One region of the Clostridium sp. CM036 genome, then DNA from elsewhere that is predicted to be linked to it. Evidence: riboswitches for the same ligand, from Rfam matches in the RefSeq annotation. Region 1 holds a riboswitch; each other region holds the start of a gene.
What was found. A riboswitch is a leader RNA that binds a small molecule or an ion and turns the genes downstream of it on or off. The one in region 1 is predicted to bind thiamine pyrophosphate.

Region 1 (7,943 bases):
TGCCGTGAACCCTTTAAAAATTCATAGGGTTAAATGCATCATAGACTTTGATAAACGGTTTGACTATATGCAACAGCATCTAGGGCAGCATATACTTTCTGCTGCTATTTCTGATCTATTTAATGCAACTACTATTGGGTTTCACCTTGGCACGGATTCTACAACTATTGATATTGATAAAGTTATTGGCAATAATGAAATTAAAATTGCCGAAAAAAAAGCTAACAAAATTGTATTAGACAATATTAAAGTAGAAGTACTATATCCAACTAACTCTGAACTAAAAAAATTATCGCTAAAAAAACTCCCAATAAAAGCTGGTGAAAAAGTAAGAATAGTTAAAATAGGTGATATTGATATAAACCCATGTTGTGGTCTACATCCTAGTTCAACTATTGAGGTTCAATTAATTAAGGTTACAAAATTTGAAAAGTATAAGACTGGAATAAGAATTGAATTTATATGTGGACAAAGGGCTGTTTCTGATTATGCCTTAAAACATGAATCCATGGAAAAAATGTCTAAACTTTTTTCCTGCAATAATGCTACAGTTTCGTCCGTTGTAGAACGACTTTCAGATGAACTTAATAAAGCACTTACTGAAAAAAGGGCCCTAAAGTCAGAGGTTGCGCAGTACGAAGTTCAAAATATGTTAGAGGCAGCCCCAAAAATAGAAGATATCAGGATGCTTAAATGCATTTATGATAATGGGGATTTAAAATATACTAATATGTTAGCAACAAAATTAGTATCCTCTCCAAAAGTTATAGTCTTATTTGGAGTAAAATCTCAAGATAAAGCAAATCTTTTATTTATGTGCTCTAAGGATTTGAATATAATTAGCATGAGCTCTATTTTAAAAGATGCCATAACTCTAATAGACGGCAAAGGTGGTGGAAGTGCCTTTTCAGCACAAGGTGGTGGTAAGAATAATAATAATTTAGATTCTGCGCTAGATTATGCATGGAGTAAAATCCACGCTGATATAATTTCTAGGAACAAATAATAGTGCAATCTATGAAGTTTCTCCTACGTGACTTGAAATAAGAGATTGAAACGTGAAATTTCATTAAGAAATTCTAATGTTTCTGCTCTTCTTATTTCAAAACACTATGGATAAACTTCATACTATATCGTATATCTATATTTATTGGAGGAGCTATTGCTTTTCGCTGGACCGAAATGGTCAGGCTAATTAATCCACATTAACAAAATCTCTAGCTCCGTATAATCCTTCAATATATGTTTTACCATCCTCTGATAATACTATACACAATGGAGAAACCATCACTTCGCGTACCTTATAATATTTTAAGCTCCCGTCCTGCTGTGGTTTATAAAAGCCTGAAAAATCATGAATAGCATAATATTGACCTTTTTCTTTACCTATATAAATCATTGTATGTCCATTCATAAATACTGACGTTCCAGGCTTCAATTTATTCAGCAACTTTTCTCTATCTCCCATAGTCATATTTTCCGGCATTTCATAGAAATTGCCCACTGCGAGTTTCCCCTGATCCTCGGAATTCCTAGGAAGCTTAATACCCATAGTTCTATAAACATCCATTATAAAACTTGCACAATCTCTAGAATTGAACATTCCACCCCATCCATATCTTTCGCCTAAAAATTTAAAGGCATTAACTATGATATTTTTTCTGGTATAAGGTAAGTACCCTAATGAGATATCTTCATTTTTTGCAATCAGAGCTTTTTTGAATTCTACATTTCCCTTATTATCTCTGGTTGGAAGCTTAACCACATAATTACCTGCGGAATTTTGACCATAAATATCCCCTTCTATTTCCTTAATATCTGCAAGTGGTATTTTAATTCCCATGTCAAATTTCACTTCTGATAATTGCTCATTTAATGGGTTATAATTTGTAAATACTCTTTTCCCTGTAGTTACTAAGAAATTTTCTGTTTTAAGATAATCAAAAATTTCTTCTTTACTAGATATTGCCACATCTTTTTCGGGTATCCATGCTAAATAATTATACATCTGTGCAAAATACCACTTTTTATCCACACTTGATAGCAGAATTACAATTGGTTCAACAGGATAAACAGCTGTCTCCTGAAATCTGTCAAATTCATAGTTATCTCCAGTTTTAAATATTTTATCATAGGTTGGGAATGTCCTCATCACAGTCTTTCTAATGGTTATTGCATATTTGATATCCAATAAGTCCATTAATTTTTCAATATTGCAATTCTTTATTAACTTATTATAATATTCTTGAACTACTAATTTCCCATCCTCATGGAATCTTTCAGATTTTGGCATAGAACTAATAGTATTTATCTTGTTTATTAATTCTTGCATGCTAAAGGATTCTTCGTAATTTTCTAAGTTCACAATTGATCCAACAGTTGTTAAACTACTCTTGTTGTATGCTTCAATCTCCTGTACATTCATAATATCTTTATTCATGCCACTCAATTTTGTCCAATAGTTCATGCAAAGCATTTTTTCCTTTAATCCTGGAATATTTGAATAGATTACCTTATCTACCTCGTTTCCAGATAGGTTCTTTTCGAATCCAGTCGGCTTGATAAACATTATAAATCCCCCCCACTATTATTTCTGCTTTATGGAAGAACATAGCCTTTCTGCTGATGACCTTACAGATTTTTTCCCAAGAATATCTGAAACAACAGCTATTCCATCAATATTTGCTATCTTTAATAAATTTACATTTTTTTCATTAATTCCACCAATAGCAACTACAGGGATAGAAATTTTTTCTTTTATTTCTTTTAAACATAATACTGAAACTGCACTTGCATTATCTTTAGTAGTTGTAGGAAACATCGCCCCAACACCCACATAATCTGCTCCTTGTTTTTCTGCCCTTTGTGCTTCCTTAAGTGTTGCAGTAGAAACCCCTAGTATCTTATTATCTCCTATTATACTTCTCGCGATAGTCGCTGGCATATCACTTTGACCTATGTGTACCCCCGCTGCATCTATGGCCTGTGCAATATCAATTCTATCGTTTATTATTAGGGGAATCTTATATTTATCTGTAATAATTTTTATTTTCACTGCAATATTATAAAACTCTAAAGTACTTAATCTCTTTTCTCTAAGCTGGACTAATGTAACCCCGCCTTTTATTGCTTCCTCCACCGCTGCAAATATATCTAAATCCACTAACACATCTCTATCTGTAACGAGATAAAGGCTATAATTTACATTATTCTTCATTTATTTTACTCCTTTCCATTATTAGAGCTTCAGATAAACTGTAAATAGCATCTAGCATTTTCACTTTAAATGTTCCTGATCCTTCGCTATTTTTATCTAAGCTTTCATAAGCTGTTTCTCCTGCAATACCCATTGAAACAATTCCTGCGAGTGCTGCTATTAAATTATTATCTCCAGCGCCTAAATAACAACCAATAACGGAAGTACACATACATCCTGTACCTGTAACCCTAGACATTATTTTATGACCGTTAGATGCGGTGTAAAGAGTCTTACCATCTGATATAATGTCTACAGCACCTGTTATAACTACTACCGTATTAAATTTAACAGCAAAATTCCTTGCCATTTCTTTCTCTCTTGTAAATTCATTACTATCTACAGAAAAACTCTCACTAGCATCTACACCTCTTGTTATAGTTTTAATACCATAAATTGTTTTTATTTCAGATAAATTCCCTCTAATAACTGCTAATTTCACTTCATTTATAATTCTTTTGCAAGTTTCTGTTCTATAAGTTGTTGCACCTACTCCGACAGGATCTAAGATAACAGGTATGTTTAATTCATTTGCCATCTTTCCTGCCTCAATCATAGCCTCTATAATTACACTATTTAATGTTCCTATATTTATAACAAGTGAAGATGCAAGTGATACCATCTCGCGAACTTCATGAATATCCTCCGCCATAACCGGTGACCCACCTATTGCTAGTGTAATATTGGCACAATCATTAACGGTAACATAATTTGTTATTTGGTGCACCAATGGGGTTTTTTCTCTTAAATTGTTTAGTAATTTAATTATTTTCTTATTAATTTCCATTTTGACATCATCCTCCAAATTATTGTTTATATAAATCCTGTAATAATCATAACGGGCATTGTAGCTCCAAGTAATAAATAACGTTTTATAAAGTAATATCTACTGCTATAAATATGATACATACTAATACATTATTTACTCCCCTTAAACTTTGTGTTATTAAGTTTACAGAACTCGCTGCTAAAAATCCAGTTTTTCACTATCCTTAATCATTTGCCATCCCTGCTTTTTTATATAATTCGTAGAAATGATTTGTAGGTCCCACCCCATGCCCAATATCTAAAGAATGCTTTATAGCAGTTGTTATATACTGCTTTGAATTTTTTATTGAATCCTTCATGCTATAGCCAAGCGCCAAATTTGCAGCTATGGCTGAAGACAAAGTACATCCAGTTCCATGAGTATTTTTTGTATTTATTCTCTCAGACGTAAAATGTGTAATTTCACTTCCATCATAAAACACATCTACGGCTTCCCCCTGCATATGTCCTCCCTTTAAAAGCACATTTTTGCATCCTAGCTTGTACATTTCTTTTGCTGCACTTTCCATATCTACTACTGTTTCAATGCTCGTAATATCTGAATTTACTTCTTTTAAAATTTCTTCAGCCTCTGGGACATTAGGTGTAATAATTGACGCTAGTGGAATTAATTTTTTAACCAAAGCCGTTTTTGACTCTGGCTTTAACAGTGAATAACCGCTTTTTGAGATCATTACGGGATCGAGTACTACGTTTTTAGGCTTGTATTGTTTTAATTTCTCACTTATCACATCAATAGTTGAGATCACAGAAACCATACCAATTTTAACCGCATCTACAACTATGTCTGTAAAAATAGCATCAATTTGTGCCTTGATGATTTCTTCGCCCAAGTCTTGCACTGCAAAAACCCCCATAGTATTTTGTGCTGTTATCGCTGTAATTACACTCATCCCGTATACGCCACTCGCACTTAAGCTTTTTAAATCTGCCTGTACACCTGCTCCTCCTGAGCTGTCAGAACCTGCTATAGTTAAAACTTTTTTCATATCAATTCCCTCCTAAAATAATTATTTTTTAAATGTTAAATCATCACCTGCGGCACTATTCATCCATTTTATTTATAAAACAAAAAACACAAACCCATAGGATTCGTGTTTAAATTATCTTGATATATAAAAATATATACATATATAATACACCAATAAACAACTTCCTACGCTGGCATTATCCAGATCAGGTTATAGGGTCAAAGAATTAAAGTTCTTTCTCTCAGTTGGCCTATCCAACTCCCCTGTGTTAGGTTATTCTTTTATATTTCATATGTTAATAATAGCATAACAAATTATTATTAACAATTAATATTTCGTTACTACTATTCAAGTTTTATGCCTGATCTTTTAACAGCTATATGCCATCCATGAAGTAATTCTTTTCTTTTTTCTTCTGTCATACTAGGTTTGAAACTTCTTGATATTGCCCAATGCTTTGCTACTTCATCTTTGCTCTTCCAATATCCTACTGCTAGCCCTGCAAGATAAGCCGCACCGAGTGCTGTAGTTTCAGTAACCTCTGGTCTGTCTACTTGAACGTTTAAAATATCAGATTGAAACTGCATTAAGAAATTGTTATTGCAAGCTCCTCCATCTACTTTAAGTTCTGTAAGTATAATTCCAGAATCTTCTTGCATTGCTTTTAAAACATCATGTGTTTGGTAAGCAAGCGCTTCGAGAGTTGCTCTTATTAAATGTTCTTTCTTTGCTCCTCTTGTAAGACCTACAATTGTTCCTCTTGCATAAGGATCCCAATATGGTGCTCCAAGTCCAACAAAAGCCGGAACTACATATACTCCATTTGTATCTTCTACCGCATTAGCATATTCTTCGCAATCAGCAGCATTGTCAATCATGCGTAGCTCATCTCTTAACCATTGTATAGCTGCTCCAGCTATAAATACACTACCCTCAAGAGCATACTCTACTTTTCCATCTATTCCCCAAGCAATCGTTGTAAGTAATCCCTGTTTAGATTGAATTGCTTTGTCTCCTGTATTCATAAGCATGAAGCAGCCTGTCCCATATGTGTTTTTAGCTGTTCCTGGTGAATAGCAAGTTTGTCCAAATAATGCCGCTTGTTGGTCTCCAGCCGCTCCAGCAATTGGAATTTCCCCTCCAAACAATGAAATATCGGTGTTGCCATATACACAACTTGAAGGTTTTACTTCTGGGAGCATTGATTTTGGTATGTTCAATGTTTCTAAAATTTCGTCATCCCATGTAAGTTCATGAATATTAAATAGCATTGTTCTTGAAGCATTAGAATAGTCTGTTACATATGTTTTTCCTTTTGTTAAATTCCAAATTAACCAAGTATCTATATTGCCAAACAATAAATTTCCTGCTTCAGCTTCTGCTCTAGCGCCTTCTACATTGTCCAATATCCATTTTATTTTTGTTCCAGAAAAATAAGCGTCTAAAATCAATCCCGTTTTAGCTCTAACAATTTTATCAAATCCTTTTTGTGTTAATTCATCACAAGTCTCTGCAGTTCTTCTACATTGCCATACAATTGCATTGTATACCGGAACTCCCGTTCGTCTATCCCAAACTACAGTAGTTTCTCTTTGATTTGTAATACCTATTGCTGCTATATCAGACGCCGTAGCATTAACTTCAGCCATCGCTTCTGTTGCAACGCTAATTTGACTTGACCATATCTCCATTGGGTCATGTTCTACCCACCCTCCTTTTGGGAAAATCTGAGTAAATTCTTTTTGAGCGGACGTTACAATAAGTCCCCTTTCATTGAATAGAATACACCTTGAACTGGTTGTACCTTGATCAAGTGCCATTATATATTTAGCCATTTTAGCAAAACTCCTTTTTGAAATTAGTCTTATTGAATCGTTTACACATTAATAAATAAAAAAATACGTTAAAATATCATTATATTTAGTATAACTGATTATTATATTTATTGCAATATAACTTATAAACTTCACTATTTAGATTTATTTTTTAAATATCACATCGTCGCTGCTACAATATATAATAAGATCTTAAAATTTTTACAATCCTAAAATTTCAAGTAAAAATTCTCAATATTTTCATCTATATTTTAAGATAAAATGGGTAAACTATATACTGTACTTGATTAGTGTAATTTTTATATTAGAAGGGAGAGATACTTATGAATAACAATTTAGAAGAAACAAAAGAATTAAATAAACAATCAGCAGCTAATGGAGGTTCAAGCTCTTACTCAAATGCTGGTATGTCTAGTAGCACTAGTGCTTCCACTCTACAAGAAACAATTCAATTAAATAATGAATCAGCTTCAAATAAAGGTACTAGTGGTGTTTCAAATTCTGCTATGTCAAATATGTCTAGCAGCACTAGTGACTCTACTTTAGCAGAAACAAAACAATTAAATAGTCAATCAAGTGCTGGTATGTCTAATATGAGTAGTAGCAATAGTGATGCTGCTTTAGAAGAGACAAAAAAGCTAAATAATCAATCCTATGCAAATAAAGGTACTAGTTCAAAATAAACTTTTATTTATATGTTCTTTAGATTCCATTTAATAATTTTTCGATGATATGATACTTTTTAAAGGAAGCCATTTAATTAAATGGCTTCCTTTAATATTTATTTTATTGTTATAATAACCTATTCTTCTATATAAGTAATATTACCATCAAAAATGTAATTCAAAGAAGTTTTTGTACCTTCTAGTGCATACATCATTTTTTCAATTACCACTTGTTCTTCTTTGCTAGTTGTTATAGAAAGTTTATCTACTTCATTAACTTCAGACTTTAGTTCAAATTCATATATAAAATCGTTTATTAGTCTTATCCACTCGGATGTGTCATTAGAACCTATATTTTCTCTCTTTCCGAAATCTTTTAATGTTCTAT
Region 2 (7,943 bases), 360 kb from region 1:
ATTTTAAGACTTCTTGGGAACTCTCCACTACAGATTGATATAGTTCTTCTTCACCCTGCAAGCCATGCATGTAAAAATATATCGCAGGAACATTTAATTAAATTTTATAACACTTTTGAAGAAATAAAGAATTCTAGATTTGATGGAATGATAATAACTGGAGCGCCAATTGAAAGTATTCCCTTTGAAGAAGTGGATTACTGGGAGGAGCTTAAAAAAATTATGGAATGGAGTGTTCACAATGTATACTCTACCTTGCATATTTGTTGGGGTGCTCAAGCAGGGCTTCATTATCATTACGGAGTGCAAAAACATAAACTTGATAGTAAAGTATTTGGAGTGTTTAAACATAAAATAACAAAGCAAAACGTTAAACTTTTGAGTGGATTTGATGATGAATTTTATGTTCCACATTCAAGACATACTGAAATAAGAAAAGTTGATATTGATAAAATAGATGAGCTTGAAATTTTATCAGAATCTGAGGAATCAGGCATTTACATTGTATCAGCAAAAAAGGGAAGACAAATTTTTATAACCGGGCATTCAGAGTATGATCCATTAACATTAAAAAATGAATATGACAGGGATATAGCAAACGGCTTAAATATAAATGTCCCCAAAAATTATTATCCAAAAGACGATCCATTAAAAATACCTATCGTAAAATGGAGAGGTCACTCAAGTTTGCTTTTTTTAAACTGGTTAAATTATTATGTTTATCAGGAGACACCTTACAATTTGGTGTACCTAGAATAATACATATAAAAGTTGGGCCCCTAGTAACTTAGGGACCCAACTCTAAATATTGAACTTTATTAAAATTTAATCTGTATTAGAAATACGTTTCTTAAATTCTTCCATGTCATGGAATGAACTTATATATACCCTATGTAAGGAAAGTATACCATCCTCTTTGGAAGACCATCTGCCGTCAGTACTAAAAGCCATTGTATACCCTGCTTCTCGTACAGCCTCAATTGAAGTTTTGCTGTATCCACCATAAGGGTAGGAAAAGAATTTTATTTGTTTATTTAATATTTTTTCCAAATCTTTTTTAGATTTAACTAAAGTTTCTAGTTGCTTATCCTTAGGCATCTCTTTTAAATTTTCATGCTTTACGGTATGACTCCCTATTTCCACTCCATATTTTTCCATTTCCACAAGCTGTTTCGAAGTCATATAGTTAGGACTTTTATCAATACTACCAGTAATAACAAAAATTGTTGCTTTAAAATTATACTTTTTCAAAACAGGGAACATATCCGTATAATTATCTTCATAACCATCATCAAAAGTAAGAACTATGGATTTTTCAGGTATTGGTATATCCTTAATAAGATATTCATATAAATTTGTAAGTGTAATAGTATAATAACCATTATCTTTTAAATATTTTAGTTGCTCCTCAAATCTTTTAACAGGAAGACGAATAGGATTATCTTTTTCGTAGTCAATTGAATGGTACATTAAAACTGGAACACTCTTTCCTGAAGCCTTCATAACAGCAGTCTTGTCAAAAGCGGGTATCGAAGAGGTTTGAGCGGGTTCAGCCGGTTTAACGGGTTCAACTGCAGTTGCTGGTTTAACTGGGGCAGTTTTTTTTATTGTAGCAGTCTTCGATCTTGAACACCCCGAAAGAGACATTAAAATAACGAGTGTAAATATTAAAATTATTTTTTTTCTCATAATAACCTCCTTGTATGTATTTTTTCGGAAACACATATTATTTTTTAATCTTCATCATCTAATACAAAACCCCTTAATAATAAATTCCCTGAGTATTTTGTAACCCTAATGCTAAATTGATCACCTTACATTTATTAACTTTATACCATCCAGATTATAAAATCAATCTTTTCCGGTATTTTCTTTATTTTATTATTTTCTTTTAATTCATAAATATCTAAAACAGGTTGTAAAATATAATATACTTCTATATAATTAAATTATAATAATAATATATGTGCTAGGGGTGCCTAATGGCTGAGATATGAATATTTAATTCATTGACCCTTATACCTGATCTGGATAATACCAGCGGAGGAAAGCGGTTATGATGTATAAGTATATTAACTATATTCCTTTTTTGAATATAGTTTTTTTGTTTTTGCCATAATACTTCTGTAGCACAATACATGGAGGCTATAAAAATGACTTTTACCGAAAGAATCGCTGAAATTACAAAAACCCCCATTGCTCTTTTTGCACTATTAGGAGTTTTGTTATTAATCTATGCAGTTTTGAAAGTTAGGAAAATTAAATTTACTACGCAGATGATAACTTTAGTTGGTATATCTCTTGCATTATCTACTGTATTGCAGTTTATTACAATTATAAAATTACCACAAGGTGGTAGCATTACTGCTGGGAGCATGGTTCCAATCATACTTATATCCTTATTTTATGGTCCTGAAGTTGGGTTTTTAACAGGTTTTTTATTTGGAATTATTAATTTTTTAGTAGCACCCTTCGCACTCCATCCAGTGCAAGTACTATTTGATTATCCGCTTCCTTTTATGGCCATTGGAATAGTTGGTTACTTTAGATCACGTAATACTAAGGTCATACTTATTGGCGTAGTCGTAGCAATGCTAGCTAGATTTACATGCCATTTTATTTCTGGAGTAGTGTTCTTCGGAAGCTATGCTCCAAAAGGAACCTCTGTTTATTTATACTCCCTTTTATATAACGGTTCATACCTAAGTGTGGAAACCATTATTACCTGTGTAATTATTGGGCTTCTACCTTTAAAACGATTATCAAAGTTAGCTATAACCAAAGCTCTAAATTAACTCGAAATATATCTACTACCTACTTCACGTTTTTCTTCAACCAAAAGTTATACTAATACATTATTCTGTTCATCATGAAGTTTACTGTATTATATTTAATGCTACGTAATATTAATATTACGTAGCATTAAATATAATAACTTAGAAATTACTATCAATCATCTCTTAACTCTAGCCCACTAAAATGGGCAATTCTGTTAGATTACGTTTTAATCATTCTTTTAGATGAAAGAATACCCATAATACATAAACCAATTATAAAATAAAAAATATAATTATAATTCGCAAGGATATCCATTAGAAGTCCAGAAGCCAACACCCCGATAATGGCTCCTATACCATATGCCGTAAACACAACACCATAATTCTCACTATAATGTTTCGTTCCATACATATCAAGAGTTGAAGTAGGCGCTATAGCTAACCATCCTCCAAGATTAAACCAAAATATCGAAAACGCTATACTAAATAATACTAAACTGCCTTCATTTGCCACTAGCATTAATAATGCTGCGATAATAATTAGTGCGTAAGAAATTAGCATGGCGGTTTTAGACGAGTACTTATCCGTAATCAAGCCAAATATAGGTCTACCTATTCCATTAAAAACTGCAAATACGATCATTAATAAAGCTACTGTTTTTGGGGATAGCTTAATGAGTTCTACACCAACGTTACTTGTCATTCCAATTAACATTAGTCCAATCATTGATCCAATCATAAAATTTACATATAACCCTTTAAAGTTTTTTGATTTAATCATTTTAGCAGTATTCGTACCATTCATATGAATTTTTGTGCTTGCAGTTGTTTCAAGACTTTTACTTTCCACATCAGACGGATATCTAAATGGATACGAAAGCAAAGGTATTATTACCCCAAAAGATACACCTAATATTAGGAAAGCTTTTGTTATTCCATAACTTTCTATTAAATTTCTTGCAAGTGGAGCTGTTATAAGTGGTGACAACCCAAATCCTATTAATACAATGCCTACTACTAAGCCTTTTTTTTCTGGAAACCATTTTGCTACTACCGTCATCGGAGCTCCATATGCTATGCCTACGCCAGCGCCAATTATTACCCCATATGTTATAGTTAAAATATATATATTTGGTGCATATGCAGATAATATCCATCCTAATGCTACAAGAAGTGCACCCATAGAAATAACCATTCTTGGACTGTATTTCTCTAAATATTTTCCAGTTATAAACATAAAAAATGAATAAGCTGCTAAAGAAACCATGTAAGGAAAGCCACTTTGAGTAGATCCTATATTAAAAGCCTTTTCAATTGGAATCCTAAAAACACTCCATGAGTATACAGTGCCTAAGCACATCATAATTATAATTCCCAAAATCACATATATCCACCTTTGCTTAAATTTCATATTATCATCCCCTTCGTTTTTTATAATACTCCTTTAAAATTAAAATCAATAAAAAAGCCAATAACAAAAACTCCTCACTCAGAGTTATAGTTATTGGCTTACCCCTTGACTGGTCATTGACCCTTCAGTGCGTCTTCCATGATTATTTTATTAATCGTTCTTCAATATCTTGGTCTACAATTATAGCTATAATTTTTTCACCTGTTTTGGTACTCACATCAGAATAAGTACTTACTATATTAACATCAATTATAGATTTTATAGTTTCTTCCAAATTTTCTCTTGCATTCTCAAACAAAGCAATATTCAGTCTTTTAATTAAATCGACGCCTTCCTTGCTTTGAGCCAAGCTTTTTTCTGATTTACTTAAAAATCCTTTAAGTCTTACTATAATTAAATCTTGAAATATGATTGTCCGAATTTTTTCTGGGCCTCTACCCATGTGTTCAATCTCAAATTTACTAATTGCTTCGCTTAATTTCGCTTCAATTTGTCCTTTTGTCATTGAGCTCCTCCATAAATCATCATAAATAGAATCAGAGTCTTGATATAATAAATAATTTTAGCATATCAATTGATAATTGTAAATAATAATATTTAAGGTTGTAGTTTGTTACTTTATCATCCTTTGCTAAGATTCAAATTTCCTAATCAAATTTATTTCCGCTCTAACAGGCGGTTTAGAATCACTTTTGCCTCGCACGTTCACTTTATCTTCGCAAATATTCAGTTCTCTTGCTATAATAGCCTTAACTCTAGGTTTACAAAAATTCCCTTGGCAAGTTCCCATTCCTGCTCTTGTACGTCTTTTAATCGCATCTATAGAGTTAATTGGTATATTTCTATGAAGCGCATCTATAATCTCTGCCTCTGTAACCTGCTCACATCTGCATATAATATTTTTTGATTTATCTTCATGATTAACTTCTCCATCAAAACTATTATCTTTTTTTACTATTATTCCTTTTCTATAAGGATTAAAATTATTATTCTTCACAAGATTCATTCCTGAATTCTTAAGTATTTCTACCACCATCTCAGCAATTGCTGGCGATGATGTAAGCCCCGGAGAATCTATCCCAGCCACATTAATAAATCTTTTAACTCTGCTTTCCTCAATGATAAAATCCCCCGTACTGCTACTAGCTCTTATCCCTGAAAAAGTAGTTAATGCGCCTCTCACATTAAAATCAGGTATGGACTTTCTAGCCGCCATAATGACATCTTTTAAAGTTTCAGCGGTAGTTGACACATCATCTCCATTACTCACTTCTTCTGCATTAGGTCCTATCATAAAATTGCCATGATATGTGGTAGTTACTAATATCCCTTTCCCTTTATCTGTAGGCACTTGAAAAATAACAGTATTCACAAGGTGCCCTTGATCTTTTCCCATTAAAATATATTGGCCTCTCTTTGGTGTTATTTTAAAATCATCGATCCCTACCATGTTAGATATATTATCACTATGCAAACCCGCAGCATTTATAATATATCTTGCTTTAATATCCTCCTTGTTAGTATGTACAATAAACTTATCTTCTAATTTTTCTATAGATATTACTTCATTTTCAAGCTTAAGTTCAACGCCATTAGTTATAGCATTTTCTACTAACGCAATTGTAAATTCATAAGGAGACGCTACCCCTACGCTTTTAGCATATAGTGCTACCTTTACTTCACTATTTAAGTGTGGCTCTATTCCTTTTAGTCTCGCTCCTCTTATCACCTCTAAATCATTACAGTCTAATTTTAGACCATTTTCATAAAGCTCAGTAATTTTTTTCTCGTCACCTTCATTAAATCCAATCACTAAAGCTCCTGTTTGTCTGTATCCAAAATTTAATTCTTCCTCAAGACTTCTATACATTTTGTTTCCTTTTCCGCATAATCGTCCTTTTAATGTACCGTACTTTGCAGCATATCCACCATGAACTATTCCACTATTTGCTTTTGATGCTTTCGTTGCAACGTCATCTTCTTTTTCTAAAACGCCTATTTTTAGATTATATCTTGAAAGTTCCCTTGCTATCGCTGCACCTACTACTCCTGCTCCTATAATAATTACATCATACATAAATATCACCCCTCAACATATTATTAATATTTAAAACCTTTTAATATTTAATCTTTGTTAATATCTATTATAATATAATTATTTACATTATAATAGATATTTTCAATAAAATCGTTTTCTTATTTATTAGTTTTCGCCGTGTATGTTGTTTATAAAAATAAATGCGATGTAATTTTATAGTTGCTGAGCTATTAAATAAATTTTACTTAATGCGAGAACGTAAAAAGCATGTGTCAATTACTTTGACACACACCTTTACTGTATTTTATGATTATGGTTATGTTTAAATGTTAATTTGTAATATCAGAAACGGAAATCTCGCTTCCCTTCCTTAAGTTCTTTTAAATGCTCTATTGCAATTGTACGAACCTTTTCATTTTTTATATTAGGAATCTCATTTTCAATTACCATCTCGCCCTTTTTTTTGGTATCAAGTGAAGCATAATCCTCCAAATATTCTTTAAGTGTCATTAGTGCGTTCGGCTGACAGCAGTTTCCAATTTGACCTGATTTCACAAGACTCATGAAACGATCACCTGTACGCCCTTCTCTATAACAGGCGGTGCAAAAGCTTGGAATATACCCAAATTCCAAAAGCCAGTTTACAATTTCATCCAATTTACGAGTGTCAGTTACTTCAAATTGCTTCGAGTTATCTTCTTCCGTTTCTGTCTGCGCATATCCGCCAACGCTGGTGCATGAGCCTCCGCTTACCTGAGATATACCCAGTTCCAAGACACGCTCACGTGTTATTTTCGATTCACGGGTTGATACAATCATGCCAGTGTATGGAACAGCGATACGAATAATAGCCACAATTTTTTCGAACATCTCATCCGAGATTGAATTTGAAAACGTATTTGGGTCAATATCATCAGCAGGGCATATTCGAGGAACACTAATTGTATGTGGACCCACACCCATGGCTGCCTCTAAATGCTCTGCATGCATGAGTAGTCCAACAAAGTCATAACGGTACATATTTAAACCGAATAAAACTCCGATCCCCACATCATCAATACCAGCCTCCATGGCACGATCCATAGCCTGCGTATGATATTCATAGTTGTGCTTTGGTCCTGTTGGGTGCAACTCCTCATAATTTTTTTTGTTATACGTTTCCTGGAAAAGTATGTAGGTACCGATGCCCGCATCCTTAAGTTTCTTATATTCTTCCACTGTAGTTGCAGCAATATTGACATTGACACGGCGGATATCTCCATTTTTATGCTTAATACTATAAATGGTCTTTATACTTTCAAGGATATATTCAATTGGATTGTTCACAGGGTCTTCTCCTGATTCTAAAGCCAATCGCTTGTGTCCCATATCCTGAAGTGCTTTGACCTCTTGTGCTATTTCTTCTTGCGTAAGTTTTTTACGGGATATTGTTTTATTTTTAGCGTGATATGGACAATACACACAACCATTTACGCAATAGTTCGAAAGATATAGTGGAGCAAAAATAACAATACGATTGCCATAAAACTTCTGCTTAATCTCTTTTGCCAGTTTGAACATTTTTTCTTTTTCATCTTCCAAATCACATTCGAGAAGTACTGCAGCCTCCCTGTGTGTTAGACCCTTACAGTCTTTTGCACGTTCTATCAGGCTATCAATTAGCTCACGATTTCTTTTGTTTTCTCGAGCATAAGAAATGGTAGATAGAATTTCACCG
Region 3 (7,943 bases), 760 kb from region 1:
GCAATATGTTATAAAGATAGTGGTTACACTATCTAGAATCTAAGGGGGATATTAAAATGAAAGAAAAAGTGGTTTTAGCGTATTCTGGAGGATTAGATACATCTATAATAATAACTTGGATTAAGGAAAACTATGATATGGACGTTGTAGCAGCTTGCATTAATATTGGTCAAGAAGATGATATGAAGGCAATTGAGAAAAAGGCTATAAGTTCAGGCGCGCAAAAAATATATATTGAGAACGTAACAGCTGAATTCATAAAAGATTACGTATTTAAAGGAGTTAAAGCAAATGCTGCATATGAAGGAACATATTTATTGGGTACAGCATTTGCAAGACCATTAATAGCTAAAAAACTTGTTGAAATCGCTCATAAAGAAGGGGCAAAATATATATGTCACGGATGTACTGGGAAAGGAAATGATCAAGTTAGATTTGAAGTTGGGATAACAGCCATTGATCCTTCTATAAAGGTTATTGCTCCTTGGAGAATTTGGGATATAAAATCAAGAGAAGATGCTATAGATTATGCTAATGATAGAGGCATAGAAATATCAGTTACCAAGGAGAAAATCTATTCAGTAGATCAGAACTTGTGGCATGCAAGTCATGAAGGCGGAGATATTGAAGAATTAAATAATGAGCATAAAAGAGATATGTATCTTATGGTTACACCTCCAGAAAAAGCTAAGGATGAACCTACTTATGTAGAGATATATTTTGAAAAGGGAATTGCGACCAAAATTGACGGAATTGAACTTGAGCCAATTGATATTGTTTCAACATTAAATAAAATTGGTGGAGAAAATGGAATTGGAGTTATAGATATAGTAGAGAATAGACTTGTGGGGATGAAATCAAGAGGAATATATGAGACTCCTGGTGGGACTGTACTTTATGCAGCACACAAAGAACTAGAGGAAATAACTTTAGACAAGGATACACTCCACTTTAAATACTTAGTATCACAAAAATATGGGGAATTAGTATATAATGGACTTTGGTTTAGCGCTATGAGAGAAGCCCTTGATGCATTTGTGGATAAGACTCAAGAAACAGTAACAGGGACGGTTAAACTAAAACTTTATAAGGGAAACATCATGTCAGCAGGTAAAGAATCACCTAATGCTCTTTACGACGCGGGTATATCTTCGTTTGGAGCAAGTGATTTATATGATCATAAGGATGCAGAAGGATTTATAAACTTATTTTCATTGCCAAGTAAAATTAAAGCATATAAAAATTTAAACAATAGCTAAGAAAAATTATAAAATTTATGAAGGAAGAGCGGGTGATATATATGAAACTTTGGGGTGGAAGATTTAAGGAAAAAGAAAGCAAGCTTATGGAGGACTTTAATAGTTCTCTAAGCTTTGATAAAAGATTATATTATGAAGATATTATGGGTAGCATAGCCCATGTTAAAATGCTTGCTAAATGTAGTATTTTAACAAATGAGGAAAGTGTGACTATAGTTAATGGTCTGAATTCTATTCTTTCAGATATTCAAGAAGGCAAACTTAAAATTGAAGGTGATTATGAAGATATTCACAGTTTTATGGAAATACAGCTTACAAAACTTGTAGGGGATGTAGGTAAAAAACTCCATACAGCTAGAAGTCGAAATGATCAGGTTGCAGTAGATATGAGATTATATTCAAAATACAAAGCATTGGATGTTATTGATAACTTAGATGTTATTTTAAACACTATTGAAAAAGTTGGGAATGATAATGCGGTTATAATGCCAGGGTATACACATATGCAAAGAGCACAAGTAGTGACATTTAAACAGCACATTATGGCGTACTTTAATATGTTTCGTCGCGATAAGAAAAGGATTATAAGCGCTACAGAGATTATGGATGAAAATCCTCTTGGATGCTGTGCACTAGCGGGAACAACATATGATACAGACAGGAAGTTTACAACAAGCGAGCTAGGGTTTAAAAAACCTACAGATAATTTTATGGATGGAGTAAGTGATAGAGATTATTTATTAGAACTTTTATCCGATTTTTCTATAATAATGATGCATCTTAGTAGATTAAGTGAGGAGTTCATTTTATGGAGTACTAAAGAATTTAATTTCATTGAAATTAGCGATGAATTCTCCACGGGCAGTAGTATAATGCCACAGAAAAGAAATCCAGATGCAGCAGAATTAATAAGAGGGAAAACTGGAAGAGTATATGGAGATTTAATGAGTCTGCTTACCACTATGAAAGGAATACCACTTGCCTATAATAAAGATATGCAAGAAGATAAAGAACCTTTCTTTGATGCAGTTGACACAGTTTTAAAATGCTTAAAGGTTATGAATGAAATGTTAAGTACTTTAAAAATTAAAAAAGATAATATGTATAACGCAGTTAAAAGAGGTTTTCTAAATGCTACGGAAGCTGCAGATTATCTTGTAAGCAAAGGGGCAGCCTTTAGAGATGCTCATGGTGTTATAGGCGCTATAGTTATAAATTGTGAAAAAAAACATAAGGCTATAGAAGATTTAAGTTTAGAAGAACTTAAAAGTTTTAGCGATTTATTTCAAAATGATGTGTATGAATTTATAGATTATGAAAAGACTTTAAGCCGCGGTATAAAAAAAGAAATGTAAAGGCCGCCTTAGAGGTGGCAGAATACCCCCTTTAAATATAAGGCACGTAACAGGTAAATCCCCACCTGTTACGTGCTTTTTAGTAGATAATGCTACTTTAGTAGATAAAGCTACTTTAGTAGACAATTAATAGTTGAAATCTTTAAGGCACTTTTTAATGCCATCTTCAGTTTTAGGCATAACAATATCATAATTCTTCAATTTGCTATTACTTATTCGTAAGTCCCTTGGATGTTCTTTGTATTTTTCGGTATCTTTTTCTAAATAATTACCTGCTTTATGATTTAAGCCAATTTCTTTTAATATGAGCAAAGCTATATCATAAGTGCTTAAGTTATTTTCGCTTCCAGTGTGATAAGTTCCGTATGGAAGAGTAAAAATCTTATCAAAATTTGCTATTATATCATAAACATAGGTCATTCCTCTAAATTCATTTGAGGGTAATTTCATTTTTTTATACTTTAAAATAGAAGATACAACATTCCATAGTATATTAGAATTTACCCTGCAATTTTTTTCTGGAAATCCAAATAACCAAGTAAGTCTTAAAATCCATAGTTCATCAATAATTCCTTTTAATTCGTTTTCAGCTTCAAGTTTATGTTTCCCATAAATGGTATTTGGAGTTGGAATGTGATTTTCATTATATGGTCCTGATTCGAAATTGCCATTAAAAATTTGTTCAGAACTTAAATATATTAATTTAGATTTTGTTAAACTACAGGCTTTAGCAATGTTAATTGAACCTTTTACATTTATTTCATAAGATAGTTCTGGGTTTCGTTCACACAAACCTGTATCAGCAATAGCAGCGGTATGTATCACGTAATCAGGTTTGAATTTCTGTATAATTTCTAAGGCTTTACTCTCGTCTGTTATATCTAACTCTGCATGTCCTAATGGGATTATTTCGTATTTATCTTTATAATATGTGTAATATCTTGATGCTAAGAAACCATTAGAGCCGGTTAATAATACTTTTTTCATTGAACTCACCTCATTTTTTTTCTTTTTTTTTCTTAATATTATAATATCACATTATTTGAACTGTGACTAAATTTGTGAACTAAGAAAAAAACACCTAAGCTTAATAATAATAATAATAATAATAATAATTATTAAGCTTAGTGCACTTTTAGATTCTTAGTATTGTTCAATAAATAAATGTAAGATGGTGTATATATGAATAAAAAGATTTAGTGTTTTTAGCAACGATTATTATTTAAAAGAATTACTTCTAAAGATTCTATGCTTTTTATAATTATCTTCCCAATTTTTAAGAAATTCTTTTGCGCAAACTTCACCAGAATTATATAACTCCATAATTTTTTTATTCCCAATATTAAAATCTGTGGTTTTAATATCAAGGGTATCGATTTTTACAGTACGCAAGAAATCCATTTCGCTTATATGAATATCATCTTGTGCTTCTAACATAGTCTCAATAATTGAGCTAGTAAAATTTAAGATATTTGTGATTTTATGTTCTCGTATTTCTTTGTTCCCTCCGAGTTTAAAACCGATGGTTGGCCAGAGAGGAACACCATTCACATCAAAAATCCAAACTGGATAATTGCTTAAAACACCACCATCAACAATGAGAGACTTTTTATTAGTCTTTATATTATATAAGTTTACAGGGTGAAAAAAATAGGGGATAGATATGCTCATTCTTATTGCCAAACTTACTTCAAGTTCATCAGGATTTATCCCGTATCCCGCAATATCCTCTGGTAGTATTAGCATCTTTCCACAGCTAATATCAGTTGCTATAATATGCAGTTTGTATTTTCTTTTATACTTATTATTATTTAAAAGAATACCCTTTTCTCCTGGAATAATCAAATCTCCAAAGGTTATTTTTTTCCTATTTGTAAGCTTAAGTTTATGCGATAGAACTTCGTCAATCCAATTTTTTATATAGTCACCTTTATAAATGCCTTTTTTAAAAAGTAGATTGTAAGCATCAGAGAATATAGGCATATTAAAATGACTTTTATCAGCAAATTTTGTGTAGTCTAGATTTAGCATTAATTTTTTTATCTCGTCAGCTGGGTAGCCTACCGCAACTAGTGCAGCTATAATAGATCCGGCAGAGTTTCCTGAAATATTTTTCCATTGATATCCATTATCCTCAAATGTTTTTAAGGCACCTACAAGACCGATGCCCTTAACTCCGCCACCTTCAAACACAATATCTGCAAATCTTCTATTGTTGTATATATTCATATATATCACCCCTTTATGAGTAATATATGAATAAAAATATCTTCATGTCATATATTTAAAAAATAATATTAGTTACACTTTTTTTTGTTAAAAGAATATAATATATTACAACCATTTTATAAAAGAGGCAATGTATGAAAAAGTTAGAAGAATTCACGCCTTGTCAATTAGCCACATTAGCAACAGTAATAGGGATTATAATTGCTGGAAAACTTAATGTTAATCAACAAAATGTAATAGGTAATTTTTTAACGGGTTTGGCGCAGAGTATTTTGATAATTGCAGCTCAGTCTCAAAATCTTGAATCGCAGGATGGCAATCAATCTGGAGATAATGGAAACAGTAATTCTAAGGGCGATAATAAGGATTTACAAAAACAAATAGATGAACTAAAGGAAAATATTAAAAAGTTTGAAGATAATATGGATTGTTAAGAAAAACGCACTGAATAAAAGATGCGTTTTTTATGGTTTGACATTATAAGAATTTTTAGGTAGTATATACGTGTAAAGTAATTTAATATTAAAAACTAGGGGAGTCAATATTTTTGTCTGAGAGGAAACAGTTAAGTTTCGACCCTTATAACCTGAATTGGATAATGCCAGCGGAGGGAAAATATAATTTGCATTTAGGTTAAAATAAGAATATATAAATGGTGCAAAGTTATTCGATTATAGAACCCTTCGCTTAAAAATGAGCAAAGGGTTTATTTTACTTTAACAATATTATAAGGGGGAATTGAAATGTCAGTTGTAAATGTGAGTCTTCAAGTTATACCAGTGGTTGCGGAAGAAAAAATTTACCCAGTAGTAGATAAGGTTATAGAATATATTCAATCTAGTGGAGTGAAATATGAGGTAGGACCAATGGAAACCACTATGGAAGGTGAAATGGATGAGCTTTTAGATATAGTAAAAAAGGCCCAGGAAATTTGTGTAGTTCATGGAGCAAGTAGGGTTGTTTCTATAGTGAAAATCGATTATAAAGCTGAAGGCGTGACTATGAATGAAAAAACATATAAGTATAGAAAATAAACTTATTCCTATAGTTTTTCAATTAATAATTCTTTTTATATGGCAGATAGCTGTAGACAAATGGAAGGTTCCGCAATACATATTGCCTTCGCCAAAAGATATTATTAGTACCTTGGTGAATATAGTTCCAAGCATTACTAAGCATATTTATGCGACTTTATATGAAGCCTTGATTGGATTCGCAATATCAATTTTGATTGCGTTAATTTTAGCCATCTTAATGGATAATGTGAAAATCATTAAAAAATGCATATATCCAATTTTAGTAGTATCTCAAACTGTTCCAATTATTGCGCTAGCACCACTTTTCATAATATGGTTTGGTTTTGGAATATTGCCTAAGATTATTGTAGTAGTGTTAGTGTGCTTTTTCCCTATAGTTGTTAGTTTGATTGATGGATTAGAATCAGTAGACGCGGATATGGTAAACCTTTTAAAGACTATGGGAGCTAGTAAGTTTCAAATTTTCACCATGGTGAAGCTGCCATCCTCTACTGTAAATTTTTTTTCGGGCCTTAGAATAGCAGCAACCTATAGTATTATGGGGGCAGTTATTGGAGAATGGCTTGGAGGAGATAAGGGGCTTGGGGTATATATGATTAGAGCTAAAAATTCATATGCACTTGATAAAGTTTTTGCAGTGATTATAATTATTGTAATATTAAGCATGGGACTATTTGGACTCTTGAATTTATTACAATATTTTTTTACTCCTTGGACTAGAAATAAAGCAGATAACAATGACTAAATTTAAATAGGACATATTATTTTATTTGGAGGTAAAATCATGCTAAAGAAAGTAATTTCATTATTATTAACAGTTTCAATGACTACGGTTTTATTTGTGGGTTGTGCTGCAAAAAAAGAAGATGTAAAGAAGGAAGAAACTTTAAAAAAGGTTACTGTTATTTTAGATTGGATACCAAACACTAATCATACTGGATTATATGTAGCGAAAGATAATGGATATTTTAAAGAAGAAGGACTTGACGTGGAAATTATTCAACCAGCGCAGGGAAGTACTGCAAGTTTAATTGCAGCGGGCAAAGGAGATTTTGGCGTAAGCTATCAAGAAGATGTAACTTATGCTAGAACTGCTAAAGATCCACTTCCAATAAAAGCTATAGCCACTATTATTCAGCATAATACTTCCGGGTTTGCATCGCCTAAGGAAAAAAATATTAAATCTCCTAAGGATTTTGAAGGAAAAACCTATGGCGGATGGGGGTCGCCTTCTGAAAATGCAATTTTAAAGGCGGTTATGGAAAAAGATAATGCGGATTTTTCAAAACTAAAGATGGTAGATGCAGGATCAGAGGATTTCTTTGCTGTAACTAAGAAAAATATTGATATTGAATGGGTATTTTATGGATGGACAGGAATAGAAGCGAAGCTTAAAAATATTCCTATTGACTATATTGATATTGGAAAATTAAATAAAGATTTAGATTATTATACTCCGGTAATTATAGCCAATGAGAACAAATTAAAAGCGGATCCTGAAATGGCAAAGAAATTTTTAAAAGCAGTTACAAAAGGATATGAATACAGCATGGAGAAACCTGAGGAAAGTGCTAAGGTTTTACTGAAAAATGCACCGGAGACAGATGAAGCTCTTGCCGTCGCAAGTCAAAAATATTTAAAGGATCAATATAAAGCTGAAGCTGAAAAATGGGGCGTAATGAAAGAATCGGTTTGGAATAATTACACCAAATTTCTTTTAGATAAAAAGCTTCTAGGAAAAGATATGAAGGCGAGTGAGGCATTTACTAATGAGTACTTACCGAACTAGTAATGAAAAATTAAGAGTAGAAAATATTAAAAAAACTTTTGGAAGTATGAATATAATAAAGGATGTTTCTTTTTATGCAAGAGAGAATGAGTTTATAAGTTTACTAGGACCAAGTGGCAGTGGTAAAAGTACAATTTTTAATATTATATCAGGCCTTTTGCGTAAAGATTCGGGTGAAATTATATTTGACGGAGAAAAATGCTGCGATACTTTTGAAAAAGTAAGTTATATGCATCAAAAGGACCTGCTACTTCCATGGAAAAACATTGTGGAT

Region 2: it holds a riboswitch for thiamine pyrophosphate, as region 1 does, so the genes downstream of both, thiT (energy-coupled thiamine transporter ThiT) here and thiD (bifunctional hydroxymethylpyrimidine kinase/phosphomethylpyrimidine kinase) in region 1, are expected to answer to the same signal.
Region 3: it holds a riboswitch for thiamine pyrophosphate, as region 1 does, so the genes downstream of both, ACWJKE_RS04695 (thiamine-binding protein) here and thiD (bifunctional hydroxymethylpyrimidine kinase/phosphomethylpyrimidine kinase) in region 1, are expected to answer to the same signal.

The regions. Positions count from the first base shown of each region.
Region 1 covers NZ_CM143652.1:1,738,647-1,746,589, forward strand. The annotation lists gene ACWJKE_RS08225 (alanyl-tRNA editing protein) at 1-1,006, shown strand, start outside; gene ACWJKE_RS08230 (C40 family peptidase) at 1,196-2,569, opposite strand; gene thiE (thiamine phosphate synthase) at 2,588-3,217, opposite strand; gene thiM (hydroxyethylthiazole kinase) at 3,207-4,043, opposite strand; gene thiD (bifunctional hydroxymethylpyrimidine kinase/phosphomethylpyrimidine kinase) at 4,249-5,073, opposite strand; TPP riboswitch at 5,220-5,330, opposite strand; gene glpK (glycerol kinase GlpK) at 5,400-6,890, opposite strand; gene ACWJKE_RS08255 (hypothetical protein) at 7,214-7,573, shown strand; gene ACWJKE_RS08260 (hypothetical protein) at 7,693-7,943, opposite strand, start outside.
Region 2 covers NZ_CM143652.1:2,100,499-2,108,441, forward strand. The annotation lists gene metA (homoserine O-acetyltransferase MetA) at 1-759, shown strand, start outside; gene ACWJKE_RS09815 (polysaccharide deacetylase family protein) at 826-1,689, opposite strand; TPP riboswitch at 1,962-2,066, shown strand; gene thiT (energy-coupled thiamine transporter ThiT) at 2,154-2,795, shown strand; gene ACWJKE_RS09825 (L-lactate MFS transporter) at 2,998-4,188, opposite strand; gene ACWJKE_RS09830 (Na-translocating system protein MpsC family protein) at 4,331-4,693, opposite strand; gene ACWJKE_RS09835 (NAD(P)/FAD-dependent oxidoreductase) at 4,820-6,265, opposite strand; gene hydG ([FeFe] hydrogenase H-cluster radical SAM maturase HydG) at 6,569-7,943, opposite strand, start outside.
Region 3 covers NZ_CM143652.1:977,746-985,688, reverse strand. The annotation lists gene ACWJKE_RS04720 (argininosuccinate synthase) at 57-1,259, shown strand; gene argH (argininosuccinate lyase) at 1,301-2,614, shown strand; gene ACWJKE_RS04710 (SDR family oxidoreductase) at 2,741-3,601, opposite strand; gene ACWJKE_RS04705 (patatin-like phospholipase family protein) at 3,833-4,843, opposite strand; gene ACWJKE_RS04700 (hypothetical protein) at 4,978-5,277, shown strand; TPP riboswitch at 5,365-5,474, shown strand; gene ACWJKE_RS04695 (thiamine-binding protein) at 5,587-5,877, shown strand; gene ACWJKE_RS04690 (ABC transporter permease) at 5,849-6,625, shown strand; gene ACWJKE_RS04685 (ABC transporter substrate-binding protein) at 6,665-7,669, shown strand; gene ACWJKE_RS04680 (ABC transporter ATP-binding protein) at 7,650-7,943, shown strand, end outside.